2 regions of the Caldanaerobius fijiensis DSM 17918 genome follow, and region 2 is predicted to be linked to the other one. Evidence: a T-box and tRNA genes for the amino acid it is inferred to sense, from the RefSeq annotation. Region 2 holds a T-box; the other holds one or more tRNA genes.

Region 1 (15,135 bases), 160 kb from region 2:
TACGGTACGACAACCTTTTCTGTACCATAATGGCCTGCATCTATTATCGAAAATCCCGCTGCCAGCGCATCCTGGGCCTGATGATATCCCACATCACCTGTAACCATGACATCTGCTCCTTTTGATATGGCCTTTTGTATAAGACTTGTCCCATTGCCTCCGCATACCGCTACTTTCTTTACCTTTTTATCTCTCTTGCCTATAGCTCTTACAAATGTAACTGCTAATTTATTTTTGACATAGCAGGCAAATTCTGAAAAATCCATTTCTTTCTCCAGTTCGCCTATTCTGCCCAATCCATATATTTTATATGATATGTCCTCGGGGTACACATCATAGGCAACTTCTTCATAGGGATGTACTGATAGCATTGCCTTGATTACGGCATCAAGCCTGCTTTCGGGAACAATGGTTTCAAGGCGGTATTCTTCCGCTTTTTCCAGCTTTCCAACCTGGCCTATAAAGGGATTGCTCCCTTGAAGGGGCTTAAAGGTCCCTATCCCCTCGCAGGCAAAGGTACAATGGCTGTAATTGCCTATATGACCCGCTCCCGCTTCACTCATAGCGTCCCTTACTGCGTCCAGATACCCTTTTGGTACAAATACCACCACTTTTTTAAGCCCTTCTTCATATCCTTTATCAAGTACCTCCCTATTTTTTAGTTCAAGCACATCACACAGTACGTCATTTACACCCCCTATAGCACAATCCAGGTTTGTATGAGCTGAGTATAGAGCGATGTCATTTTTTATAAGGAGTTGAGTAATATGACCTTGCGGAACATCGTACCTTAAATTTCTAGCCGGTCGGTAAAAAAAGGGGTGATGAGTTATGAGCATATCTACTCTTTTTTCAATGGCTTCATACACCACCGCTGGTACTGCGTCAAGGGCAACCATTACTCTTCTAACCTCTTTATCAGGATCGCCTATCTGAAGGCCTACATTGTCTCCTTCTAAAGCCAGAACTTTAGGGGCCAGTTCTTCGATGATCTTTATAACGTCATGACATTTTAAGTTCATTTAACATCGCCTCCATCTCTCGAATTTTATACGCCAGGTCTACGTCTTCTTTTTGCCTCAGTATATCTTTCATCAAACCTATTTTATAATCTATATAGCGCCACAAAAGCGGGTGCCTTTTTCTATACAAAATCGGCCCTATCTCCAAAAATATATTCTCTTTGATATTCATATGGCCTTTCTTCGCTTTTATAATAGTATATATTTTATCCCTCTCTTCAGCCAAATCTTCATCTACTATACAATATCCCAATTCTATAAGACATCTTCTAAGTAAGCTATCGTCTTTCATAGGCTGTAATACCAGTACAGCATCACCTACTATGTCCTTTCCTTCTACCAGCATATGAACGGTAAGGTCTCCGCCCATACCCGCTATTATTATAGTATCGGCTTCTCCCGGCCTCAATACTTTAAGCCCATCCCCAAGCCTAAAATCTACAGCTTCCTGTACCCCTGCCTTTTCTGCCAATCTTATAGCTTTTTCCAGTGACGGCCCGCTTATATCACTGGCTACAACCTTTTGAACTATGGCATTTTCCACCAGATACACCGGAATTTTGCCATGATCCGTCCCTATTTCCGCAGCTACTCCACATCTATCTACCATATCCACAATAGCCTTTAACCTTTTACCCAATTTTAACTTCATGTCATCTATGCCGCTCCTTATAAAAATATATGGAGAGGTCATCGACCTCTCCATACACCTATTTTACGTTCACAATTATTTTGCAGCTCTCTTAGCCTTTACAGCTGCCTGTGCCGCAGCCAATCTGGCAATAGGCACCCTGTAGGGTGAGCAGGATACATAATCAAGACCTATATTGTGGCAGAACTCGATGGTGCTGGGATCACCGCCGTGCTCACCGCATATGCCAAGCCTGATATCAGGTCTTGTGGCTTTGCCTAATTCTACAGCCATCTTCATGAGTTTGCCGACGCCCTCTTGATCCACCTTTGCAAACGGATCAAATTCGTAGATCTTCTTGTCATAGTAATCGTTGAGGAACTTGCCGGCATCGTCACGCGAGAACCCAAAGGTCATCTGCGTGAGGTCGTTGGTTCCAAAGGAGAAGAACTCTGCTTCTTGAGCGATCTTGTCCGCCGTCAGAGCCGCTCTAGGAACCTCAATCATGGTACCTACATGGTACTCAACCCTGACGCCCTTTTCTTTTATAACCTCTTCTGCTACTCTTACTATGATATCTTTTACATATTTGAGCTCTTTAATATCTCCTACCAGAGGCACCATTATCTCTGCTTCTATCTCTATGCCTTTTTCCTGCTTAACCTCTATAGCCGCTTCCATTATAGCCCTTGTCTGCATTTCTGCTATTTCAGGATATGTCACCGCAAGACGGCAGCCTCTATGGCCTAACATCGGGTTAAACTCTTTCAGGCTTTCTACCGTAGCTTTGAGTTCTTCAAAAGTCAAGCCCATTTCTTTAGCCAGTGCCGCAATGTCCTCGTCTTCATGGGGAACAAATTCGTGCAATGGAGGATCTATAAGCCTTATGGTAACAGGATGGCTGCCCATGGCTTCGTATAACTGCTTAAAGTCATTTTTCTGCATAGGCAACAATTTTGCCAGTGCTTTTCTCCTCTGCTCTTCAGTCTTAGAAACGATCATCTCCCTCATGGCAGGGATCCTGTCCTCATCGAAGAACATATGCTCGGTGCGGCACAATCCTATACCTTCTGCGCCAAATTTTACTGCTGTGGCAGCATCTCTCGGTGTATCGGCATTGGTCCTTACCTTAAGCTTCCTCACTTCATCAGCCCAGCTCATCAGCGTAGCAAAGTTGCCTGTAACTGTAGGCTCAACTGTGGGCAATTGTTCACCGTATACATAACCGGTGCTGCCATCCAATGATATCCAGTCACCTTCTCTATATGTCTTGCCACCAACTGTAAAATACTTTCCTTCCTCGTTTATGGTGATCTCACCACAGCCTGCAACGCAGCAGCGACCCATTCCTCTTGCAACAACTGCAGCATGGGATGTCATACCACCGCGTCCTGTAAGAATACCCTGTGACGCATACATACCCTCGATATCCTCAGGCGATGTCTCAAGCCTTACCAGTATGGTCTTCTCACCGGCTTTGGCATGAGCTACTGCATCTTCTGCCGTAAAGTATATCCTACCCGTTGCAGCACCTGGAGACACAGGTAACCCTTTAGCTATAGGTTTGGCCTCTTTTAATGCTTTAGCATCAAACGTTGGATGCAACAGTTGATCTAACTGTTTGGGATCAACCCTCAATACTGCTTCTTCTTTGTCTATAAGCCCTTCATTCACCAGATCAACAGCTATTTTAAGGGCAGCTACAGCCGTCCTTTTGCCGTTTCTGGTCTGCAGCATGTAGAGTTTACCTCTTTCTACTGTAAACTCCATATCCTGCATATCTTTATAATGCTTCTCTAATTTCTCTGCTATCTGGACAAATTGATCGTATACTTCTGGAAGTGTTTCCTTAAGCTGTGATATGGGCTGGGGAGTCCTGATACCTGCCACTACATCTTCGCCCTGTGCATTCATTAAGAATTCGCCAAACAAAACCTTTTCTCCTGTTGACGGATTCCTTGTGAAAGCAACGCCTGTTCCGGAATCGTTGCCCATGTTACCAAACACCATGGCCTGGACGTTTACAGCAGTACCCCAATCGCTGGGTATATCATTCATTTTTCTGTACACAATAGCTCTGGGGTTGTTCCAGGATCTGAAAACAGCTTTTACAGCTTCCATAAGCTGCTCTCTGGGATCTTGTGGGAATTCCACTCCCATCTCTTTTTTATAAAGCTCTTTATACCTCTTTACAACTTCTTTTAAGTTTTCAGCAGTCAAATCAGTATCATATTTGGCACCATTCTCTTCTTTGACAGCATCAAGAATTGCTTCAAACTTATTCTTGTCGATGCCTTTTACGACATCTGAAAACATCTGAATGAACCTTCTATAGCTGTCATATGCAAAGCGTTCATTGTTGGTGCTCTTAGCAAGGCCCAGAACTGACTGATCATTTAACCCAAGGTTTAAGATTGTATCCATCATACCAGGCATCGAAACCCTGGCCCCTGAACGAACAGACACCAGCAACGGATTTTCTGTGTCCCCAAAGGTCTTATTCATAACCTTTTCCAGTTGAGCCAGTTTATCGTAGATCTGTTCTACGATTTCAGGTGCAATCGTTTCGCCATCTTCATAGTACCTGGTACAGGCTTCTGTAGTAACAGTAAACCCTGGAGGTACAGGCAAACCGAGATTTGTCATCTCAGCAAGGTTAGCTCCTTTGCCTCCCAGAAGGTTTCTCATATCAGCACGGCCTTCGTTAAAGAAATACACGTACTTTTTCGTCATATGTAAACTCCTTTCTCCTACTATGTATAGCTTACTTTTAAGATTGATACCTCAACGCCTCTAATTATACTACATTAATTTTGTTTTTACAAGAGCATAAAAGTATACAAAAAAAGCACATCTGTAAATGTGCTTTTATGTAGTGGTGGGCCTTCAGGGACTCGAACCCCGGACCGACCGGTTATGAGCCGGTTGCTCTACCAGCTGAGCTAAAGGCCCTTTTGGCTCCCCAGGTAGGACTCGAACCTACAACCTACCGGTTAACAGCCGGTTGCTCCACCATTGAGCTACTGAGGAATTTTCAGCTCACAATTTATATTATACATACTCTTAATTGCTTTGTCAATACTAGCAAATAAAAAAACCAGCAAAATCTCTCCAAAATGGAGAGGATAATGCCGGCTATTCCAGAAAATCTTTTAACTTCTTGCTTCTGCTGGGATGGCGCAGTTTTCGAAGGGCCTTGGCTTCTATCTGCCTTATTCTCTCACGGGTAACGTTAAATTCTTTGCCTACCTCTTCAAGGGTCCTGGCCCTACCATCATCGAGGCCAAACCTCAATCTCAATACTTTTTCTTCTCTAGGCGTCAAGGTATCAAGCACTTCCATAAGCTGCTCTTTTAACAGGGTAAACGCCGCTGCTTCCGCGGGTGCCGGAATATCATCATCAGGTATAAAATCTCCCAGGTGACTATCCTCTTCTTCGCCTATAGGTGTCTCTAAAGATACAGGCTCTTGAGCTATCTTCATTATCTCTCTGACTTTATCGACAGACATATCCATTTCTTTTGCTATTTCTTCTGCCGAAGGCTCTCGACCTAATTGTTGTAACAGCTGTCTGGATACTCTTATAAGCTTGTTAATCGTTTCAACCATATGCACAGGTATCCTTATAGTCCTTGCCTGATCAGCAATAGCTCTGGTTATAGCCTGCCTTATCCACCATGTAGCGTAGGTGCTGAACTTATACCCCTTTCGATAATCAAATTTCTCAACCGCTTTTAGAAGACCTAAATTCCCTTCCTGTATAAGATCTAGAAATAGCATTCCTCTGCCTACATATTTTTTAGCTATTGATACAACCAATCTTAGATTCGCTTCTGTCAATCTTTTTTTAGCTTCTTCATCGCCTTTTTCTATCCTCTTGGCTAACTCTATCTCCTCTTCTGGAGTCAATAGAGGTATCTTTCCAATCTCTTTCAAATACATTCTCACAGGATCATCTATATTTACATTATCAGGGATGGATAAATCCATGTCGATATCTTCATCTACATCATTTATATCAATTACATCATCTATATTTTCTATACCATCTTTTTCAACTTCATCCAGGGGATGATCACCAACAATCTCTATGCCCATAGTTTCTAATGTTTCATAAAATTTTTCTATCTGATCGGCATCGATGTCTACGTCTTCTAATGTGTCCATTATTTCTTGATATGTCAACGAGCCTTTTTCTTTTCCAGCTTGTATTAATTTCTTTACTTGCATTATTTTATTGTTTGCTTTATTTGCCTCATTTTTAGCCATTTTGTCCCCTCCTTTCCGACTTTTTAATGCTTAAATTAAACAATTCCTTTTTTATCTCCATAACCTCCTGCTGTAACTTTTTAATAATATTTATGTCTTTACTCTGGTTTATATTAACAGTAAGCTCTGATATTGCTCTTTTTAACTTTTCTCTCTTCAATGTCAGCAATCCTTCTATTAATGTGTTCTCAGGCTCTTGCGGCAATTGCATCGATAAAATCTTACCTACTTCCTCTATTTCTTCATCTTCCTCATATTTACTCATTAGTTCAGCCACATCTATGTTTTCATTCCGTAACGTTACATCCCTCAACCACACCAGCAACTTCTGACTGAAAGGATATTTGAATAAATCCTCCTCTAATGAATAAATGTATTTTTCACGCAATTCCCGGCTGTTTGTCAATACAGCCAATACTTTTCGCTCCGTCTCGTCTATCAATGGTACTCTTGTCTTATCGTCAACATCGTTATTTTCATAATTTATATTATGCCTGTTATTGCCACTTATATACTCGATATTCTTATTTTGTTGATTTTTACTCTTGACTTTTTTTATGATATGTGCTTTAATAATAGGTTCTTCAATTCCTGTCAATTCCGACACGTATTTAATATATGAATTCAACCTTACCTCATCAGTTACATCTGCTAATACATCTGAAGCTCTATTGACAAAGATAGCTTTTTCTTCTGGGTTGTCCAAATTAAGCCCGTCTTGTGCCTTTTTTAACCTGTATTGGACAAAAGGCACAGCAGCATTCTCAGCTTCTTTAAAAGCCTGTACTCCCGCAGATCTTATAAACTCGTCCGGGTCTTTACCTGAGGGTATCTCAAGTACTTTTATATCAAGATGAGTCTTTTCTAATAGGTCCAGACCGCGATCTGTTGCCATTTTTCCCGCTGCATCGGCATCATATGCTATAATCACGCTATTTTTATATCTTTTCATAAGCTCTACATGCTTTGGGGTCAAGGCTGTCCCCAATGAAGCCACCGCGTAATCAATGCCTGCCTGATGAAGAGATATGGCATCCATATACCCTTCCACTATAATAAAATGATTTGATCTGCTCTTTTTGGCAAAGTTCAATGCATATAATACAGAGCTTTTATTGAATATCTCCGTCTCCGGCGAATTGAGGTACTTAGGCATGGTCTCATCAATAGACCTGGCACCAAAACCTATGATGTTATTCCTGCTGTCAATGATGGGAAACATGATCCTGTTTCTATACCTGTCATAATAGCTGGCCCCGTCTTTGCCTTTTATAATTAAACCTGCCCTTTCTATATCCTGTACTTTATATCCTTTTTTGCTTAAATGATTTAGCAAGCCATCCCACGCCTTCTGCGAATAACCAAGTCCAAATTTAACAATGGTCTTATCTTCAATACCTCTATTTTTCAAATAATTATATGCAATTACGCCCCGCTTACTTTTTAAATTTTCATAATAAAATCTGGCAGCTTCCCTGTTTATCTCATATAGTATACTCCTTTGATCATTCACCTGGTCTTCTTTGATTGCTATACCTGCTTTATTTGCAAGGAATTTCACAGCATCAATAAAATTTAAACTTTCAATGTTCATTATAAAACTTATAACATTCCCACCGCTATGGCACCCAAAGCAGTAATAAACCTGTCTTTCACCGTCGACATAAAACGACGGCGTCTTTTCACTGTGAAAAGGACACAACCCCCTGTACTCTTTTCCTGCTCTTTTTAATTGCACATAATTTGAAACGATGTCGACAATATCATTGCTTTCTATAACGTTACGAATTGTATCCTGTGAAATCTTAGCCATATGGCTATCACCTTTACGCCTAATAAATTATAATTCGACATATCCTTTAAAATTCCTTCATTTTTTCCATGAATCCGGTATAAAAATTTTTCTAAACATCTGGATAGCGTACTGATCAGTCATGCCAGCGATATAATCGCACACAGCTCTTTTGAGTGAATATCTGTCAATTAAGTCTATATATTCAGGTGGCATCAATTCAGGTCGCTTTTCAAAGTAAAAAAAGAGTTCTCTGAGTAGATTTTTCGCCTTTTCTTCTTCCTTTTTGGGTTCTGACCCTACGTATATATTATTATACATATAATTCCATGACACATCCAATGCGTGTCTTATAGTCTCACTTACTATTATATCATCTTTGTCAATACTATTGTTTATAATATCAACAACTATGTTATTTATCCTTTCACTATGGGTTAAGCCCAATATGTGAGTGGTCTCCCAAGGTAAATCGTTGACATCTAGTATACCTGCTCTTATAGCATCGTCTATATCGTGGTTTATATAAGCTATCCTATCCGCCCACTGTATGATTTTGCCTTCAAGAGTAGCAGGAGTATTTTTTCTCGTGTGGTTTAATATCCCATCTCTTACCTCCCACGTCAGGTTTAGTCCTCCTTCTCGCTCTAGGATATCGACCACCCTAAGGCTTTGTTCATTGTGCCTGAAACCATCGGGCATAATCTCGTTTAAAACAGCTTCACCAGCGTGGCCAAAAGGGGTGTGCCCTAAATCGTGGCCAAGTGCTATCGCTTCTGTTAGATCTTCGTTTAACCTTAAACCTCTCGCAATAGTCCTTGCAATCTGGGCTACTTCCAGTGTATGTGTCAACCTCGTCCTGTAGTGATCGCCTAATGGCGATATGAACACCTGTGTCTTGTGCTTTAGTCTCCTGAATGCTTTACTATGTATTATCCTATCTCTATCCCTCTGAAATTCTGTTCTTATATCACACTTTGGCTCATCCTTTAGCCTCCCTTTTGTCTTGCTGCTTAATACGGCATAAGGAGATAAAATCATGCTTTCAATCTCTTCTGTTCTCTCTCTTATGTTCATAAGCATCTTCTCCTTCTTAAATATACTTATTCTACACGCATATGATTTTTCCTGCACCTAAAAAAAATAAACCCATATATGGGTTTATTTTTTGCTAAAATGATAATTTTTCATCAAAATACCTTTTAAGCTGGTCAATGGGTATCCTTACCTGCTGCATGCTATCCCGGTCTCTGACAGTAACGCAATGATCATTTAATGACTCAAAATCTATGGTGACGCAGAAAGGCGTCCCTATCTCGTCCTGCCTTCGATATCTTTTTCCTATGCTGCCCGTTTCATCAAAGTCCACCATATACCACTTTTTAAGCTCATCGTATACCTTAAAAGCCTCTTCGCTGAGCTTTTTAACCAGCGGCAATACAGCTACTTTAATAGGCGCTAACGCGTAGTGAAGCCTCAATACAACTCTTGTATCGCCGCCTTCCAGCTGCTCCTCCTCGTAAGCATCTACTAAAAATGCCATAGCCAATCGATCAACGCCTACAGATGGTTCAATGCAGTACGGCACATATTTTTCGTTGGTAACAGGATCCATATAAGACAGATCTTCTCCAGAGTATTTCATGTGCTGCTTGAGGTCAAAATCCGTCCTATCGGCAATGCCCCACAGTTCACCCCATCCAAAGGGGAAAAGATATTCAATATCTGTAGTGGCATTGCTGTAGTGTGAAAGCTCCTCTTTAGAGTGATCTCTGAACCTTATGTTCTCTTTCTTTAAACCCAAAGATAACAGCCAGTCATAACAGAATTTCTTCCAGTAGTCAAACCAGATTAGGTCCTCTCCAGGTTTGCAGAAAAATTCAAGCTCCATCTGTTCAAATTCCCTAGTCCTGAATATAAAATTGCCGGGAGTTATCTCGTTTCTGAAAGACTTGCCTATCTGGCCTATGCCAAATGGTATCTTTTTTCTCGACGTCCTCTGTACATTTTTAAAATTGACAAATATGCCCTGAGCGGTTTCAGGCCTTAAATATATCTCGGACTTTGAATCTTCTGTAACACCTTGATACGTCTTGAACATGAGATTAAATTTTCTTATGTCCGTGAAATTAGTAGACCCGCAGTTAGGACACGGTATGTTGTTTTCTCTTATGTATTCCATCATCTTTTCATTGGTCCAACCATCAACGACAACCCCTTCTATACCTTTGGCCTTCAAATAATCTTCAATGAGCTTGTCAGCTCTAAACCTCACTTTGCAATCCTTACAATCAATAAGGGGATCACTAAAACCACCCACATGTCCAGATGCAACCCATACCATTGGATTCATGAGAATAGCCGAGTCTATTCCTACATTATAAGTGCTTTCCTGTATAAATTTTTTCCACCAGGCTTTTTTTATATTGTTTTTAAGCTCAACGCCAAGCGGCCCGTAATCCCATGAGTTGGCAAGACCTCCATATATCTCCGAGCCCTGATATACAAAGCCTCTGGACTTGCACAGCGCTACTAGCTTATCCATCGATTTTATCGCACTCACTGGTCCTCCTCCTTAAGCTTCTATATACAAAATACATTGTTTTTTATTATAGCATGTCATGCACGATAAAAGCAAGCGGCTTTTGTCTTTTGAAAGCCGCTTGCTTTTTAATGCTTATTTTCAATATCGCTATTTGAAACACCTGTCGTATCCTGAACAGGATGCTCTATCTGCAGTGTATACTCTGCTGCCAGAGCAATGATAGATGCTAATAAAGTCAGATATGGAAAGAATATAGTCGTCACAACACCAACTGTTATGGGTATATCCACAATAACCTTCTCGCCTTTCTTAACCCTTATCTTAGTAGCATTACCTTTTTTTATAATATCTTTAACTTTTTCTAGCAGTTCAGACCCTTTTACGTTTATATTTTCTGTCCATACACCTTCTTGCTTTTCCTGTTCTTTTTCTATAAATATTATGGCATCCACAACACTGCCATTGGCCTGTTCTAAAGCCTCTTTTGCTTTGCTATAGCTTACTCCTGTTCTTTCCCTGACGACATCAATATCCTCCAGCCTTACATCCATATCAAACACTCTCTTTCTCCACAAATTGTAGCGATTTTATTTCCTTTTCAAAATGATAACTTACAAACGCTGCCAATAATTTTTTTATTTGATATCGCGAGCTTTTGCTTAAAACAAGACCCTTAACGCCCTTTATATCTGCTGTAAGCATATACTTTAATACAGCTGCTATCTCTGGATTTAACCTGTATATGTGTAATTTATTATGCATGCAATCGGGACAAATTATACCTCCATCGCTTATACTGAAATATTCTGGAGCATCAATAGGCACTCTACAGCGAACACACACATCCACCTCAGGCTTAAAGCCCGCTATTTTGAGGGCCTCCAGCATAAAATATATGACATAGTTCTCACAATTTCCTTCACAATCGTCAAGTTCATATAATGCTTTTAAAACCAGGTTATAGAGAGAATAACTGGCTTCACCTTCTGTCGCGATATACGATGCTAGTTCAGCAATAACACTGGCGTACATGAATTTATTTATATCGTCAAAAATGCTTTTAAAAACTCTTACAGCTTCACACTGCGTCACCGTATAAAAGGTTTTGCCGTGATAAAGGTTATAATACCCTACAGACAAAAATTGAGTACCTGAAGCCAATTTACTCTTGATCTTTCTAGCCCCTTTGACAATGGCCCTTATCAATCCGTAATGCCCTGACAGCAGGGTAACCAACCTGTCGGCTTCACCAAAATCCTCGCACCTGATGACGACAGCCTGCGTCTTTAGAAATCTTTTCATAACTTTGCCTTTTGATGAAAACCTTTTTCCTTTAGTTTATAATAATAGATTTTTTCCAGGTTTTTGTAAAGTATAAATACCCGGATATCGCCCGTCTTCTTGAACAACTGCCACAGCAATTCATTCATAATGCACAATGGCCCCCTTCTAACATCAATTGGTCGGGTTCCTTTTTATCCCGCAGGCCTAATCTATCTTACAATATATACTTTAACAAATTATATAGCCATTGTCAATCAATGATACCCCAATATTTTTAAGATTTTTTCGTCATTTCTCCAATCTTTTTTAACCTTAACCCATAGTTCCAAAAACACCTTACTGCCTAAAAGTCTCTCTATATCAAGTCTGGCCGCTGTCCCTATTTTCTTTATCATAGACCCGTTTTTGCCTATTATTATCATTTTATGTGAATCCTTCTCACAGTATATGGTCGCGTTTATATCTACAAGGCCTTTTTCCTCAATGTATTTTATGCTTTCTATATCAACGGCTGTACCATGCGGAACCTCCTCTTTTAAGAAATAAAGCATTTTTTCCCTTATAAGCTCAGAGATGATATTTCTTTCAGGCTGATCTGTAACCATATCTTCTGGGAAATACTGTGGCCCTTCCGGCAATACCTCCTTAATAGCGTCTACCAGTTCTTTTAAATTCTGGCCTTTTTCAGCAGAAATCCATAACACATTTTTAAAATTTCCCAGCTCTTTATAAGCCTCAATCCGCTCTTTAAGGACATCTTCACTTACCTTATCTATCTTATTCAAAACCAATATAATGGGTGTCTTTACATCTTTTAAAAGCCCTGCTATATATCTATCACCAGCTCCTACATCCGAGTCGGCTTCCACCATAAACAATATGCAGTCTACCTCCTCAAGGGTATTGAGAGCCGTCTTTATCATAAACTCGCTTAACTTATTTTTGGGCTTGTGAAGTCCAGGCGTGTCCAAAAAGATGATCTGATAACCATCCCCCGACAGTATGCCCTTTATCTCGTTGCGCGTCGTCTGTGGTTTATTGGATATAATAGATATTTTTTCTCCCAACAATGCATTCAGGAGTGTTGACTTGCCTACATTGGTCCTGCCGATAATAGTTACAAAACCTGACTTATACAATTTTACCTCACCTCTCCATCAACTGAAATATTAGAACGCTTACGACCATTCCTAATGCCGCTCCTGTGATTACCTGATATACACTATGAATCCTACCCTCTACCCTTGACTGGGCCACTAAAAAGGCCATTAAAAACGACAACACCATGACGAGAACATTTTCGCTTATAAAGGAAAGGGAAGTGGCTATACCAAAAGCCAAAGCGCTATGCCCGCTGGGCGTGCCTCCTCTAAGGGGAGTCCCATCTCTAAAATAGGCCTTTAACATGATCGTCAAAATCATGATGATTATAAGCACCACAAAAGTAAGGTATGGCGGTGAATGCTTCACTTTACTAAAAATATTCCTGAGTATGTCATTGGTCCTGTAGAAAAAAAGAATATATCCCACAGCAATGGCATTCATAGCAGATATCAACACAGCACCTGCTGCCACGTCCTTAGCTATAGCAGCAATCGGGTGATGTTTATCCGTTATAAGATCTACTACAGACTCAATGGCTGTATTAAATAATTCGGATACGATAACAAGTGTAATGGAAAAAAGCAATATTAAAAATTCCCATTTATTCAGATCAAAAAATAAACTTAAAAATAAAACTAAAATGGCTATTGCAAAGTGTATCTTCATGTTTCTCTGAGATTTAAAGGCATATATTACTCCATTTATGGCGTAATTAAAACTCTCTATAATATTCCTCGCTTTCATACCCGCTCAATACCCAATTCCGAAAGAATTTTTTCTTCTTTTGCCCTCATGACCCTGGCATCTTCTGGCTTCTCGTGGTCATAGCCCATAAGGTGAAACATGCCGTGTACGGTCAAAAAAGCCATCTCCCTCTCAAAGCTGTGCCCATAATCTGCGGCTTGAGCTTTAGCCCTCTCAGCTGATATGACTATATCTCCAAGCATGACAATATCAGTAGCTTCCTGAATAATGGCATCATCCCCTTCAAAGTCCATCATAGGAAATGACAATACGTCTGTCGCTCTATCTATACCTCTGTATTCTTTGTTTAACTTTCTTATTTCTTCATCATCGACGATAGAAATGCTCACTTCTACATCTTCAAATCCTTCGGATTTAGCAGCACTCTCCACCACATCTATCAATAATTTTTTTAGTTCTTCCGTTATATACACGCTTTCTTGTCTATCATCTATATATACTTCCATGATCATCTTCCTTCCTGTTCAGGCTGAATATCAGGGTATTCTATTCTCTCATGGAATATCCCTGTTAATACTTTATTAAAGGCCCTTGTTATGCCTTCTATATCTTTAAAAGTAAGATCACATTGATCAAACTGTCCGTCTTCCATTCTCATCCTTATTATCTTCTTTATCATGTTGTCTATACTATCCTCTGAAGGATTGACCAGAGACCTTACCGCAGCTTCTACCGAATCCGCCAGCATGACCAACGCTGCTTCTTTGCTTGTAGGTTTTGGCCCTGGGTATCTGTAGTCCTTTTCTTCACATTCCTCCCGCATATTTAACGCTTTGTTATAAAAATAATATACCAGGGTAGTGCCGTGGTGTTGCTCTATTATATCCCTTATAACAGATGGCAACCTATATTTCCTGGCCATCTTAGTTCCATCTTTTACATGGGATATTATCACAAGAGCGCTTAAATCGGGCGATATCTTATCATGAGGGTTATCCATCGTCAATTGATTTTCTTTAAAAAAATATGGCCTCTTAATCTTACCTATATCGTGGTAGTACGCTCCAACCCTGACCAATAGCCCATTAGCACCTATCTCACTAGCCGCAGCTTCGGCCAGGTTGGCTACGATAATGCTGTGATGATACGTACCCGGCGCATCCATCAGCAGTTTTTTCAAAAGTGGGTGATCTGAATTTGAAAGCTCAATAAGCCTCATGGGTGTAACAACATAAAAAGCCGCTTCCCAAAACGGAAGTGTGCCAATGGCAAATACCGCTGATAAAACTCCATTTAAAACACCCCATGGGCTTTCCTTTAAAACCATTGTTATCTCACTGCTGTTTATAAGACCGAGGCTCAAAATGCTTAGCGCATTAACTGCGCTTATCGCCACGCCTGTCCACATGATGGCATTTCGGTGTCGTGCCCTTGTCAGCATCAATATACCAACGATGGGGCCGATAAAGCCTATAGACAAAAGAGCAGGAGCAAAACCCACAATAGAACCGCTTATAATGAATAGCATAAACGTACCTACCAATGCAATGCCGTAATCAAATATAACCGTAAACAGCATTGCAATAGCAGCTACAGGTATATAGTACACCGATATATCTTTAAAAGCAAGTAAAAAGAAAAGTGGCAGTATAAATAAAATACATAAAAGCAACAACCTGCTCGTATCGTTTTTTAAATCATCTTTAAACAAAATTATAAAAGCGGCTAATATCCCTACAATAAAAAGGGCAAATGCTGCTACACCGGCCACCAACCACAAATC
Region 2 (15,135 bases):
TGAAAGTAATGCTGAACGGGCGAATAGCAAGAATCAAGATAAATATGATTTAGATTTTGAGGAGAGTAGAGATGATGTAGTTGATGATAACAGTATCGTAAGGATAACAATAGAAAGAGGTGAGAACGGTGAGAGAGTTCAAAACAAAGACAATAATGAATAAAGTCTTTATTATGCTGTTATTTTTCATCTGTTTAATTCCTTATAATGTCTTCGCTGATAATATGGATAAAAAAGGATATTATACTGTTTATCAAGAAGGCACGAATAGAATTATATTTAGAATATCATGGGATCTCAATAAAGGAGATAATTATTTAAGCAGTGATAATAAATATTACGAAATAACGCGTGTAGATAAAAGCGCCAAAAAAGCTTATGCTAAATTTGTAAAAAATGTGACATTGCCTGAAATAGATGAAAGGATATCCCAGGTAAATTTTGTTAATATACCAAAAGTAATAGGCATATATTCAACCCACAGTGATGAATCTTATATTCCATCTGATGGAACTTCAAGTATAAATGGCCATGGAGGGATTTACGATGTAGATAGGGCGTTAGCATCATCACTTAAAAAGAAGGGGATAAAGGTTTTATATGATAGGACATTGCATCTTCCCCATGATGCTTATGCTTATTCTCGTTCCAGAAGAACAGCTCTTAGATTGTTAAAAAATGGTGCCGGTGCTATTTTAGATATACACAGGGATGCAGCGCCTAAAGAAGACTATATAAGGACTATAAAAGGAAAACCGGCAACAGGTGTAAGGCTTGTAGTTGGAAAAGCCAGCACCAATAGGTCTGCTAATGAGCAATTAGCGTATAAGATGAAAGCCATAGCTGATAAGATGAGTCCAGGACTTGTTAAAGATGTCTTTTTTGGGTCTGGAGATTATAATCAGGGCCTTACTCCACATTCAATATTGTTAGAATTTGGTACAGATACGCATACCAAAGAAAGAGCCATAAAATCAGCAGATATGTATGCAGATATAATAGCAACAGCATTCTTTGGAGATGCCTATAAAAAACCTACAGGAGTAGGGAATATAACCAGGACAACACCGTCTGAGAGGCGAGCAACGGGATCTGGTATATTGATGGCATTTGTAATAGCAGCAGTTGCGGTAGTCGGCTTTGCACTGATTAGTATGGGGTATGGAAAGGAGTTGAGCTCTAAATTGTCAAAATTTGTTAAAGAAGAGTTTTCAAATTATATAGGTAAAACCAGAAAGGGAAATAATAAAGATAAGAGGTAGATTGCTTATTGAAGATTATATATACAAGCTATCACGGAACTTATTCCTCGCTTTTAATGGCCATACTACACGTATATAAGTGGCGTTCTTTGCCGGAGTATAGTAAAATATTCCCCATACCTCTCTTTTGCGAATTGAGTTATGGGGACTTATTATATATAGGTATGGATGATAAATTAGACGAGATTTACGTTTTAGGTTGCAGGAGACTACATGATAATATAAAAAATTCATTATTGGGTGTTCAAAAGATCTTTAAACTGGATTATGATAGGTTGGTTTTTGTAGATACACAGAATTTAGAAGATAAAATAGATATGTTTGTTATGAAATTAATTCATCTGGGAATAGGTAAAGAAATGTTTAAGCGTTATTTATATAATAAATTTAGAGAAAAACTTAAAAATGGTGAAGCATATGATTATAATTTATAGCTGCTATGGAAGTGCTCACAGTTCAGTGGTGGCTGCGGCGATACATGTTGGCATGCTTCCAGTAGATAGAATTCCGGGTTATAGCGAAATTGTATCGATACCACATTATGACAGGACGGATTCAGAGCTAATAGGGATTCCGTTTTTTATGGGAGTAGACTGCTACGGCAATCATGTGTATATCGTTGGTATGAAAAATGGCAAAAAATTGGTTAAAGACATAATATATCAATACCTTAAAAGTTATGGCATCGAAGAACAGCTCCTCATAGTTGATGCGTTGAAAACTATAGGGATGGTTACTAAAATAGGGGGATTTATATCTAGAAAATTACACTTGATAAAAATCGGCAGGCCGTTGACCGTTTGGGGAATAAGGAAAAATTATAATAAATTTATTAAGTTAGTCCAGGATACGAAAAATAGGGTCTTGACTAAATCAATTTAATACCTGATAATAATTTATAGGTGATATATGTTGAAAGAAAATTTGATAATAGATATAGCGAAAAATAGTATTGCGGAAAAGATAGGGATACAACCCGGTGATAAACTTCTGGCTATCAATCAGTCGATTGTTAAAGATGTTTTAGACTATATGTTTCTTGTAACTGATGAGGAAATTACCCTTGATGTAAAAAAAAGCGATGGGCGTATTGTAAGGTATAAAATATCAAAAGATTACGATGATGATTTGGGTTTAATATTTGAGGATGGGCTTATGGATAAGCCCCGTGTATGCAAAAATAAATGCATGTTTTGCTTTGTGGATCAAATGCCTAAGAATATGAGGAAAAGCCTATATGTTAAAGATGATGATTACAGGCTCTCTTTCTTATATGGAAATTTTATAACATTGACCAATGTCAGCGAAAAGGAAATTCGTCGCATCATAAATATGAAGTTAAGTCCATTATATGTTTCAGTTCACGCTACCGATGATAATGTAAGAGTTGCGCTAATGGCAAATCCCAAAGCGAAGGGTATAATGGATAAGTTAACTACCCTGGTGAATGGTGGAATAAACTTACATTGTCAGCTGGTAATGGTCAGGGGCGTCAATGACGGGAAGGTATTGGACAGGAGTATAGAGGATCTTGTCAGTCTTTTTCCAGGCGTTATTTCCATTGCCGCGGTTCCTGTGGGATTGACGGCTTATAGAGAGGGTCTAGCTCCTATAACGCCGTGGGATGGGCCTTCGTCGCGAGAGATAATAGAACAGATAGAAGGTTGGGGCAAAAGACTTAAAGAGCAGTTTGGAACTCCTCTTGTATACGCATCGGATGAATTTTATGTTATGGCTGATAGAGAAGTACCCGATGCAGAGTATTACGAGGGATTTCCGCAAATAGAGAATGGAGTTGGTTTAATAGCAAAATTAAAAGATGAGTTTTATAGCTCATTGAGCAAATATAGAGGTATTACGCCTAAATCTAAGAAAGTATCAATAGCCACGGGTATCTCTGCATATAAATTTATAAAATCGTTGGCTAATCAGATTATGGATAATTTTGAAATAGAAATAGCTGTATATGCTATAAAAAATAATTTTTTTGGTCCCTCAGTAACGGTTGCAGGACTTTTAACAGGGAGTGATTTAATAAGTCAACTAAAAGATAAGGATTTAGGGCAGCGTTTGATTATTCCTGATGTCATGCTAAAAGAAGGTGAGGATATTTTTTTGGACGATAAGACGCTTGATGATGTAAAAGATGCATTAGGGGTTGAAGTTGTTGTATCAGCTGTTAATGGTGAAGATTTAATAAAAAAAGTAATAGGGGAGATATAAATGCCGAGACCAATTGTTGCTATTGTAGGAAGGCCTAATGTAGGAAAATCTACGTTGTTTAATAGACTTGCTGGGAGCAGGATTGCGATTATAGAAGATAAACCTGGTGTTACAAGGGATAGATTATATCATACCTGCGAATGGTCTGGTAAAGTTTTTACTATTGTGGATACTGGCGGTCTTGAGCCTGATTCAAAGGACGAGCTATTTCAGCAGATGCAAAGACAAACTCAGGTAGCTATAGATACGTCTGATGTTATCGTTTTTGTCGTCGATGGAAGAGAGGGAATTACCCCTTCGGATTGGCAAATTGCCGATATGCTGCGAAAATCAAATAAACCCGTTATTCTCGCGTGTAATAAGGTGGACAACAACAAGTTGAGAGAAAATTCGTATGAATTTTATGAGTTAGGGTTTGAAGATGTGTACATGATTTCAGCTATTAATGGCCTGGGAACAGGCGATTTGCTTGACGCTATCGTCAAATATTTGCCTGATCGAGAAGAATTTGTATATGAAGAAGATACGATAAAAGTAGCTGTTATCGGAAGGCCTAATGCTGGCAAGTCTTCTATAATTAATAGGGTGCTGGGCGAAGAGAGAGTGATAGTCAGCGACATGCCAGGCACTACGAGGGATGCTATAGATACTCCATTTGAAGTAGAGGGCAAAAAGTATGTTTTTATTGATACAGCGGGGATAAGGCGCAAGAGTAGAATAGATGAATCAATAGAATATTATAGTGTGTTAAGGGCACTGTCGGCCATTGAGAGGGCTGATGTATGCCTTATGGTTATAGATAGTTATGAAGGAATTGCAGAGCAGGATGCAAAAATAGCAGGATACGCTCATGAGCAAGGTAAAGGTATCATCATTGTTATGAACAAGTGGGATAAAGTAGAAAAAAATGATAGGACTATGGATGAGTATAAAAAAATAATAAGGTATAGGCTTGACTTTATTGATTATGCTCCGATTTTATTTGTATCCGCGAAGACCGGTCAGAGGGTGCAGAGAATTATTGAAACAATAGATAGAGTGGCGGCGGAGAGGTCCAAGCGGCTTGCAACAGGAGTATTAAATGACATGCTAAATGAGGTTATTGCGACAAATCCTCTTCCCTCTATAAAAGGCAAACCGATAAAAATTTATTATGGCACACAGGTTTCTATAAAACCACCAACTTTTGTATTTTTTTCAAATTATCCTGACGAGATTCATTTCTCTTACACTCGCTTTCTGGAAAATCAGCTGCGGCGCCTGTTTGGTTTTGAGGGGACACCGTTGAGAATTAAGTTTAAAAAACAAGGCGAATCGTAAGGAAAGGGGAAATAAGCAATGAATGTATTGCTGATAATCATTGCTTTGATATCATCGTATGTTATTGGAGGATTTAATTCGGCGTATTACATTGGAAAGCTATGGGGAATCGATGATATAAGAAAATACGGTAGTGGCAATCCTGGTACGACTAATGTATTAAGGATTCTAGGCAAAACAGCGGCTTTGTTAACATTGTTATTTGATGTGGCAAAAGGAGTGGTAGCGGTATTATTAGGGTTGCTTTTATTTAAAAGCTCAGGAGTTGCGATTTTATGCGGTATTGCTGTAATATTAGGGCATAATTACCCTATACAATTAGGTTTTAAAGGTGGTAAGGGGATTGCTACAAGTATAGGCGTGATTTTTTTGCTCAGTCCTGTTGCCGCAATATATTCTCTTCTAATAGGAATTATTGTGATCATTATAACAAAGTACGTATCATTGGGATCTATTGTTGGTTCGATTTTATTTCCGATTTTTGTTGCTATTTTTCATGGTTCGTGGCAATATGTCCTGTTTGGCGTGGTGATGGCATTGATGGCTGTTTATAGGCACAGGGCAAACATAGGTCGCCTGATTAGCGGGACTGAATCTAAGATAAAATTGTATTAAAAATTAGGCAAAGAATAAGCGTGTAATAAATTCCGACCTGCTCTAATATATATGTACTGTTAGAACTATGTATCATAAGATGGATATAATGTATAGAGGAGGTCGGAGCCAATGGAGTTTGACGTTTATAAGGATATAGCCGAACGCACTGACGGAGATATATATATTGGGGTTATCGGACCTATACGAACTGGTAAATCTACTTTTGTCAAGCGGTTTATGGAGCAACTGGTTATCCCTCATATAGATAATGCTTACAAACGTGAAAGAGCGAAAGATGAATTACCTCAAAGCGCAGCGGGTAAAACTGTAATGACTGTAGAACCAAAATTTGTTCCCAATGAGGCGGTGGAAATCAATATAGCGGAAAATACCAGGTTCAGGGTGAGGATGATAGATAGTGTTGGTTACCTCGTGAGAGGGGCTCTCGGGTATATGGAAGGGGAAAAACCAAGGATGGTAAAGACTCCCTGGTTTGATGAAGACATACCTTTTGAAAAAGCAGCAGAGTTGGGGACGCGAAAGATTATAACAGAGCATTCTACTATAGGTATACTTGTTACAACTGATGGCAGTATAACAGAGATACCGAGAGAAAATTATGTTGAAGCAGAAGAACGTGTTGTAAAGGAGTTAAAAGACATAAACAAGCCTTTTATAATTATTTTAAATACTATAAAGCCTAATGAACAGGATACTAAAAATTTAAGAGATATACTGCAGGAAAAATATAACGTACCTGTAATGATCCTTGATGTGATGAAAATGGATTCTGACGACATAAAAAATATCCTTCAAAAGGTTTTATTCGAGTTTCCGATCAGGGAAATCAACTTTAATCTGCCTAAATGGGTTGATGTACTGGAAAATGAGCATTGGTTAAAAAGCGATATAATGGAAAGGGTTAAAGAGACGGTAAAGGATATGTACAAGATACGGGATGTAAATGATTACATCCATATGCTGGGAGACTGCGAGCATATACAGGAATGGTCACTGGATAATATAAATCTAGGTGAAGGGATTATCAATGTGACGTTAAAGCCTGTTGAAGGTCTGTATTTTAAGATATTAAGCGAGGTCTCAGGGTATGAGATCAAAGGCGATTATCAGCTGATAAATCTCTTGAGGGATTTAGCTTATACCAAAAAAGAATATGATAGATTGTCTGATGCCCTTGAAGAAGTTAGAAATAGAGGCTATGGTGTAGTTATGCCGTCGCCAGATGAGATAAAACTGGAGGAACCACAGATCATAAAGCAAGGTGGTAGATTCGGAGTCAGGTTAAAGGCCAGTGCTCCATCATTGCATATTATGAGGGTGGATTTGCAGACGGAGATATCCCCTATAGTTGGCACAGAAAAGCAGAGTGAAGAGTTTGCCAATTACCTGATGCAGCAGTTTGAAAATGACCCCAAGAAAATATGGGAAGCTAATCTTTTTGGCAAGTCCCTTGATGATCTTGTAAAGGAAGAAATGAAAAGTAAATTGACAAATATGCCAGAAGAAGTTCAGGAAAAGTTAAAAACGACCTTACAAAGAATAGTAAACGAAGGCGGCGGAGGAATACTTTTTGTTATCTTATAAAAGAAATACTTGATTTTTTTACGATTGTGTTTTATAATATCCTCTGTAAATGATCTGGGTGTAGCGCAGGTGGTAGCGCGCCATCTTGGGGTGGTGGAGGTCGCGAGTTCGAGTCTCGCCACTCAGACCAACAAAAACTATCTTCGCGGAAGAAGATAGTTTTTTTATTTTACATTTTATTATTTTTTTGCTAAAATGATATTGTGGTGTGATATATGAAGAAAAAAATAAGAGCACTGTTTATATTTGCAACCGTTGTTATTTTGGCTTATTTTATATTAAAATTTCAATTTAATGCTCCTAAGATCGGTGTCATAACCTATGGCAGGATTGAGGAACATTTTTATGTAGATGCCCACGTATTTTATGATCAGGAAATAATAAATGCTCCTATTGGGGGTAGACTTATAAAATATGGAAGAGATGGAGAAAGAGTTAGTAAAGGTAGTGTTGTAGCGAGAATTGATGATAGTGAAGCGCATATTTATAGAGAAAAGATAAAGGATATCGATAAGCAAATAGACCAGATGAAAAATATGGATAAAGGTGTATTTACAGCTGATATTGCTAAAATAAACAACATGATTGACGAAAATTTAAATAGATTGCAGGATGCGATTAAGAAGGGCGATACTAAAAGTATTGAAAAATATAAGCAGGATATCCAGGAATTAAACGATAAAAAAAGCCGGATTACAAAAGTTTCTGGGGTGGATGTTGATCAAGTAATACAGCTTTTGAGGCAAAAAGATGAGATTATGTCCGTGTTAGACAAAAAATCAGTTGAATTGATGGCTACAAAGCCTGGATTATTACATTATATTTCAAATAGACAGGATGTTTCAGCAGGGCAGCCTGTTGTAGGACTTATAGATAATTATAAATGGTACATAAGTATTGATACAAATAGAAACGTTTTTAAACCGGGGGATTCGGTCAGTGTAGAGTTTTCTGATTATGGCGTTCCCGTGAAATTTTATGTATCTAGTGTTAAAAGAGAAAAGTCTACATATCATGTGGTATTATATACCACGTATTATGTTAAGGATTTTTATAAAAAATCTACTGAGAGGGTAAAAATTATTTTAAATGATGCTGAGGGCCTGAAGATTCCCGAATCGGCCCTTACAGAAAAAGAAGGGAAAATTGGCGTTTATGTACTGAGGGAGAAACCGGTGTTTTGCCCTGTAAAAGTTATAGCATCATATGGAGGATATGCTATAATAGAAAATCAAGAAGGTAACAATGCTCTTAAGGCTTATGATAAGGTAATTATTTACCGGCGAGGTGAAAATAGTGAGCATAAAAGATAACATAGAGCTAATAAGGCACCGTATCGCTGATGCATGTAAAAGGGTTGGAAGAAATCCTTCTGATATTATTTTAATGGCTGTGACTAAAACTATTTCACCGGATAAGATAAAAGAAGCAATAGCAGAAGGTATTGAAGTGATTGGAGAAAATAGGGTTCAAGAAATAGTGCAAAAATACGATGCCATAGGCGATAAGGTGAAATGGCATATGATAGGTCATTTACAGGTAAATAAAGTTAAATACATAATCGACAAGGTAGAACTTATTCATTCGCTCGACTCTGTAAAGCTTGCCCAGGAGATAAACAAAAGAGCAAAATCTATAGGTAAAAAGCAAAACGTACTTATAGAAATTAATATAGCTGGTGAAGAGACCAAATTTGGGATAAGGCCTGGTGAGCTAAAAAAATTTATAAAGGAATTAGAAATATTTGATAATTTGTGTGTACAGGGTTTGATGACTGTTGCGCCTATTGTTTCAGAGCCAGAAGAAGCAAGGCCTTATTTTAAACATATGAGACAACTTTATGATGAGCTGAAAGAAATGAAGTCGCCTATTGTAGATGCACGATACCTTTCTATGGGAATGACGGCTGATTATGTCGTAGCTATAGAAGAGGGATCTAATATAGTGAGGATTGGTACAGGTATATTCGGGCCGAGAAATTATAACAAAGAGGAGGATTAATGTGAATGTGATTGAAAAAATAATGTCGTACCTTGGCCTGGAAGAAAGTGAAGATGATGAAGAGCGCAGTGAAGACTATGAAAACAAAAATTATGAGCCATTTGTAAAGCAAAAACCTAAGGTAGTAAATATACATTCCAATTCACATATTAAAGTGATTATATCCAGGCCGGTTAGTTACGATGAAGTAACTATGATATGCGATGAGCTGAAAGCGCGCAAGCCTGTGATTGTAAACCTGCAGGATATGAAGCCAGATGAAGCGGAAAGGGTTTTGGATTTCCTGGCGGGAGCTGTTTATGCTCTCGAAGGTGTGGTAAAGAAGATTTCAAGCGGTATATTTTTGGTGGTGCCTAGTAATGTTGATATAGAAAATATTTTAGCAGGCGATAATTAAGAGCATATTTTAAAATATAGCGAGAATGGAGGAGACAGCTTGTTTAATTGGGTATTATATCAGACGGTGTCCATTTTTTTTGAAGTGCTAAATTGGGCTATTATTATAAGGGTATTGCTGTCATGGGTAAGGGTTGATTATCGCAATCCTGTTGTAAGGTTTATATACAACTTTACAGAACCGATATTAGCACCATTTAGAAATATGTTTATGCGCTCATCGATAGGTCATGGCATGATGGTGGACTTTTCACCGGTTATAGCGCTTTTAGTTATACAGTATATAGTAAGACCTATTGTAATGCATTTATTGTTATTAATTTAAACTAATAAAGTAAGGAGTTATGTTGATGTGGATGAGACTAGGTTTTTAGATATGATCAACTGGGTAAAGAAAAGGAAGCAGGAGAAGTCTACGGATTTTCTTGAGCCGCCTGTTCTGGCAAAGTTGATTAAAATGGTGGAAAAAGAAAGGGATGTACAGTTTTTATCCTCAGGAGGATATGAAGGAGCTGAAAGACAATTAGTGGTGCTATACCCGGATTTTTTGTCAGAAGATGAGATAGATGTTCCAATCGGTGCAATAGAAATTACGGCAGATTTCAAAAAAGAAAATATAACTCATAGGGATGTATTGGGTTCAATTATGGCTCTTGGTATAAAACGAGAGAAAGTTGGTGATATTTTAATTAATGATAATAGATGTCAAGCAATAATCAGAAAGGATATAATAAGTTATGTTACACATAATTTAACAAGGGTAGGAAAGGTAAACGTACATACAACAGAGATTGATATTAACGAGATTATGCCTGTTGAGAAAAAGATGAAGGAAATTGAAGCGGTGGTAGCTTCATTAAGATTGGATAGCATAGCAAGTGTAGCTTTTTCTACCTCCAGGACTAAGATGCAGGATTTTATAAAATCGGGTTTTGTCAGAGTAAATTGGGTGGAAGTATCGGATCCTGCTTATATAGTAAAAGAAGGAGATACCCTCTCGTTTAGAGGTCATGGAAGGGCTATTTTTGATAGCATAAAAGGAACCACGAAAAAGGATAGGATAGCTGTATCAATAAAAAAATACATATAGCCAGGGGGGATATGAGCATGTTAACACCTATGGATATTCACAACAAAGAATTTCGAAGGGCTTTTAGAGGTTACAATGAATTAGAGGTCAATGAATTTTTAGATGAAGTGATAGAAGACTATGAAAAGCTGTATAAAGAAAATTTGGAGTTAAAAGACCGTATAGGTCTTTTAAATGATAAACTTCAAAATTACATTGGGCTGGAGCAGACTTTGAATAATACACTGGTGATGGCTCAAAAAACTGCTGATGAAATGACTGCTAATGCAAAAGAAAAGGCAGAAAATATCATAAGAGAAGCTGAAGAGACAGCCAGAAGGATCATCGAAAAAGCCAATCAGGAAGTTATCGAGATCAAAAAGGAGTATGAAAATATAAAGAAACAGATGTTAGAGTTTAAATTAAAGTTTAAAACATTGTTAGAAGCGGAACTCAGGGTATTGACAGACGAGATGATTTTTGATAAAAGTAATAATAAAGAGAAATTCGATGATATAGAGGTTTCTAGGAGCAGTGATAGGACCGATACAATAGAATAGAGTCAAAGGCTATGAAAGAGAGAGTACACAATATTCGTGTCTTAAGAGAAATGGCGGCAGGTGCGAGCCATGACAGAATATTGTGGAAAATCACTCTGGAGCTGAGGGCTGAAATAGTAGTAAGCCTTTCCGGTTTTTGTACCGTTAAAGTTTATGAGTGATCATTCTTATGATAAAATGGGTGGTACCGCGGAGACTTTCGCCCCAGATGGCGAAAGTTTTTTTATATCCTATATATAATAATAAACGAGAAAGGAGAAGGTGGATGGACTATAACAAGACGTTAAATCTTCCAATGACAGATTTTCCGATGAAAGCTAATTTATCAAAAAAAGAACCGGAAATATTAAAGTATTGGGAAGAAATACATATCTATGAAAAGACGTTAAATAGGAGAGAGGGCGCTGACAAATTTATACTTCATGATGGCCCACCATATGCCAACGGCGATATACACCTGGGCCATACTTTAAACAAGGTGCTAAAAGATATTGTAGTTAAGTATATGACTATGAAGGGGTATGCTGCACCCTATGTACCAGGATGGGATACCCATGGTTTGCCAATTGAGCAGCAAGCAATAAAGAAATTGGGAATAAAAAGGCATGAGACATCTCCTGTTGAATTCAGGAAACTCTGTAGGGATTATGCTCTGAGTCAGGTAGAAAAGCAAAAAGAACAGTTTAAGAGATTGGGTATAAGGGGAGATTGGGAGCATCCTTATCTAACTTTGGATCCGCATTTTGAGGCAGAACAGATAAGAATATTTGGCGAGATGGCTAAAAAAGGGTATATATATAAGGGTTTAAAGCCTGTATACTGGTGTCCAACCTGTGAGACCGCATTGGCTGAAGCTGAAATAGAATACGCTGACCATAAATCTGATGCGATTTACGTAAAGTTTAGAGTTACCGATGATAAGGGACTATTTAAACCCTATGTCGAGAATTTAGACGATGTGTATTTTGTCATATGGACTACAACTACCTGGACCTTACCTGCAAATCTGGCCATATGTTTAAATCCTGAATTCGAATATTCATTAGTTAAATTTGGCGAAGAAGTTTATGTTCTGGCCCACGATATGATAGATATGGTAGTAAAAGATGCAGAGCTGCCACAGGAATATGAGATACTGGCCAATTTTAAAGGTAGAGATCTGGAAGGTATACAGACAAGACATCCCTTGATAGAGAGAAATTCAGTTATAATCTTAGGCGATCATGTTACTAACGATGCAGGTACAGGTTGTGTTCATACAGCTCCGGGACATGGCGAAGAAGACTTTATAGTGGGGATGAAATACGGCCTTGAAGTATTGAACCCTGTTGATGATAGAGGATACTTTACAGAAAAAGCTGGTAAATACGAAGGACTATACTATGAAAAAGCAAACAGTGTTATTCAAGAAGACCTGAAAAAAGTAAATGCCCTCCTGTTTAAAAATACCCTTAAACATTCATATCCTCATTGCTGGAGATGTAAAAACCCCATAATATTCAGGGCGACAGAACAGTGGTTTGCCTCTATAGATGGCTTTAGAGATGAGGCTTTGAAAGCTATAGACAGCGTAAGGTGGATACCTCAATGGGGTCAGGAGCGTATATCCAATATGATAAAAGATAGGCACGATTGGTGTATATCCAGGCAGAGGATCTGGGGTATTCCTATACCTATATTTTACTGTAAACAATGTGGAAAAGCCATCATAAATGATCGTACAATAGAAGCAGTAGCAAAATTGTTTGAAAAAAGAGGATCTGATGCCTGGTTTGAGATGGAGGCCAGTGAAATTCTGCCTGGAGATGTAAAATGCGAATGTGGCTCCAGAGATTTCAGAAAAGAGACAGATATCATGGATGTATGGTTTGATTCAGGGTCTAGCCACAGAGCTGTGCTTGAACATACTCCAGGACTCAGATGGCCTGCAGATCTATATTTGGAGGGAAGTGATCAGCACAGAGGATGGTTCCAGTCATCCCTTTTGACATCTGTAGCTACCAGGGGTATAGCACCATATAGGAGCGTATTGACTCATGGATTTGTGGTGGACGGGCAAGGGCGAAAAATGTCTAAATCTCTTGGCAATGGTATAGACCCCATGGAGGTTATAGAAAAATACGGCGCTGATGTGTTGAGGCTGTGGACGGTATCTGCTGATTATACCTCAGATATGAGAATATCTGAAAATATACTAAAACAGATGACAGAGGTTTATAGAAAAATAAGAAATACTGCCAGATTCATTTTGGGAAATTTATTTGATTTTAGATATGAGGAAAACAAGGTAGATTATGAAAATATGTATGAAATAGATAGATGGGCTCTTTTAAGGGTAAACAAGCTGGTAGAAAAAGTGACGGGGTTTTACGATAATTATGAGTTTTACTCTATATTCCATGCTATCCACAATTTTTGTGTTGTTGACATGAGTAATTTTTACCTTGATATAATTAAAGATCGATTGTATACCTATAAGCCAGATTCCACAGGTAGGCGTTCCGCTCAAACAGCGATATATATCATCCTGGATAAGCTCGTTAAAATGATCGCACCTATATTGACATTTACAGCAGAAGAGATATGGAAGTTTATGAGAGAAATAGGCCCGGATAAATATGAGAGTGTTCAGATGTGTGATTGGCCTGTCTATGAAGACAGATATAATGATGAAGAGCTGGAGAAAAGGTGGAACTTTTTGATATCGTTCAGGGACGAGGTTACGAAAGCATTGGAAGAGGCCAGAGTCAATAAAGTTATAGGTCATTCTTTAAACGCCCAGGTGGATATATATCCCGACGAAAGTGAATACGAATTGCTAAAGCGGTATGAAGATCAGTTATCAACAATATTTATCGTGTCAAAAGTGGTATTGCATCAGCCAATGGAAGGCACTGATAGAAAAGTGGTGGTTTCTACTGCCCCTGGAGAGAAATGTGAACGGTGTTGGATGTACAGCGAGACGGTAGGACAGAATCCAGAACATCCGACCATATGTGCACGCTGTGTAGAAAACATAAGTTGAAAGGGGTGACCGAAAATGATAGGAATTATTGGTGCTATGAGCATTGAAGTGCAGTTATTAATAGACCGCATGACAGATGTAAAAGAGATTAAAAAGGCCAGAATGGTTTTTTATAGCGGGAAACTGGAAGGAAAGGATGTAGCTGTGGTGAAATGCGGCGTTGGCAAGGTCAACGCCGCGGTATGTACCCAGGTTTTAATAGATGAATTTGATACGAAAGCAGTTATTAATACAGGAGTTGCAGGTGGGCTTTTACCTGAGTTAGAGGCGGGAGATGTGGTGGTATCCAGCGAGCTTATTGAACACGATATGGATGTGACAGCATTGGGTTATCGTCTGGGCCAGATTCCTGATATGGATGAAAGCGTCTTTAAAGCTGACAAGGGCTTGATAGACCTGGCAGTAAAATCCAGTAAAGAAGTTTTGAAAGACAAAAAAGTACTTGTTGGCCCTATAGTGTCAGGGGATCAGTTTATAAACAGTTCGGAGAAGGTAAATTTTTTAAAACGCGCATTTAATGGCTATGCCGTTGAAATGGAAGGCGCAGCGATTGCCCATTGTGCTTATTTAAATGCAGTACCTTTTGTGATTATAAGGGGTATTTCGGATAAGGCTGATGAAGAATCAAATATATCTTTTGAGGAATTTACGGATATGGCAGCCCATAATTCCAGTGAAATTGTGTGTAGGATGTTAAGATACTGGGAATAATATGTATAGGTGGGATATGTGAATAACGAAGAGCTTGCTAAATTTATAGAAAAAAAGCTTGATGACATGGGTATCGTGATGGAAAAATTAAAGCTTGTGGATTACATGGAATTGCTTCAGAGTCCGTGGCGACTTTTCTGGCTTAATTTCATAGGCGGAGTTTATAGGGGTCTTGGCATGGCAGTGGGTTTTACAATCCTGGGGGCTATCGTGATATATTTTTTACAAAAGTTAGTAACACTCAACATACCTGTAATAGGAAATGTGATAGCTCAGATTGTAAAAATAGTACAACAGAACTTATAAGTTCTTGCATGCTGCGCAGGGATTTTGTGTCCCTGCTTTTTTGTTTTTCGTATCCTGTTA

What was found. The T-box of region 2 lies ahead of ileS (isoleucine--tRNA ligase). A T-box ahead of a tRNA ligase gene usually reads a tRNA of that ligase, here a tRNA-Ile.
Region 1: it has a tRNA-Ile gene. The T-box ahead of ileS (isoleucine--tRNA ligase) is inferred to sense a tRNA for this amino acid. The anticodon was not compared.

The regions. Positions count from the first base shown of each region.
Region 1 covers NZ_FQVH01000001.1:8,412-23,546, forward strand. Annotated here, with positions in the region: gene BUB87_RS00040 (Nif3-like dinuclear metal center hexameric protein) at 1-1,022, opposite strand, end outside; gene BUB87_RS00045 (tRNA (adenine(22)-N(1))-methyltransferase) at 1,003-1,674, opposite strand; gene ppdK (pyruvate, phosphate dikinase) at 1,750-4,386, opposite strand; tRNA gene BUB87_RS00055 (tRNA-Ile) at 4,530-4,605, opposite strand; tRNA gene BUB87_RS00060 (tRNA-Asn) at 4,609-4,683, opposite strand; gene rpoD (RNA polymerase sigma factor RpoD) at 4,789-5,922, opposite strand; gene dnaG (DNA primase) at 5,915-7,735, opposite strand; gene BUB87_RS00075 (deoxyguanosinetriphosphate triphosphohydrolase) at 7,793-8,791, opposite strand; gene BUB87_RS00080 (glycine--tRNA ligase) at 8,886-10,259, opposite strand; gene BUB87_RS00085 (DUF4342 domain-containing protein) at 10,385-10,810, opposite strand; gene recO (DNA repair protein RecO) at 10,812-11,561, opposite strand; gene BUB87_RS14840 (hypothetical protein) at 11,558-11,689, opposite strand; gene era (GTPase Era) at 11,798-12,682, opposite strand; gene BUB87_RS00100 (diacylglycerol kinase) at 12,690-13,391, opposite strand; gene ybeY (rRNA maturation RNase YbeY) at 13,388-13,858, opposite strand; gene BUB87_RS00110 (HD family phosphohydrolase) at 13,861-15,135, opposite strand, start outside.
Region 2 covers NZ_FQVH01000001.1:166,871-182,005, reverse strand. Annotated here, with positions in the region: gene BUB87_RS00885 (DUF1614 domain-containing protein) at 1-163, shown strand, start outside; gene spoIIP (stage II sporulation protein P) at 129-1,262, shown strand; gene BUB87_RS00875 (DUF3189 family protein) at 1,271-1,696, shown strand; gene BUB87_RS00870 (DUF3189 family protein) at 1,680-2,144, shown strand; gene BUB87_RS00865 (DUF512 domain-containing protein) at 2,175-3,485, shown strand; gene der (ribosome biogenesis GTPase Der) at 3,486-4,805, shown strand; gene plsY (glycerol-3-phosphate 1-O-acyltransferase PlsY) at 4,824-5,420, shown strand; gene spoIVA (stage IV sporulation protein A) at 5,532-7,007, shown strand; tRNA gene BUB87_RS00845 (tRNA-Pro) at 7,062-7,137, shown strand; gene BUB87_RS00840 (biotin/lipoyl attachment domain-containing protein) at 7,223-8,320, shown strand; gene BUB87_RS00835 (YggS family pyridoxal phosphate-dependent enzyme) at 8,343-9,008, shown strand; gene BUB87_RS00830 (cell division protein SepF) at 9,004-9,405, shown strand; gene BUB87_RS00825 (YggT family protein) at 9,445-9,729, shown strand; gene BUB87_RS00820 (YlmH family RNA-binding protein) at 9,757-10,494, shown strand; gene BUB87_RS00815 (DivIVA domain-containing protein) at 10,512-11,033, shown strand; T-box leader at 11,036-11,243, shown strand; gene ileS (isoleucine--tRNA ligase) at 11,299-14,058, shown strand; gene BUB87_RS00805 (5'-methylthioadenosine/adenosylhomocysteine nucleosidase) at 14,074-14,769, shown strand; gene BUB87_RS00800 (DUF5665 domain-containing protein) at 14,788-15,075, shown strand.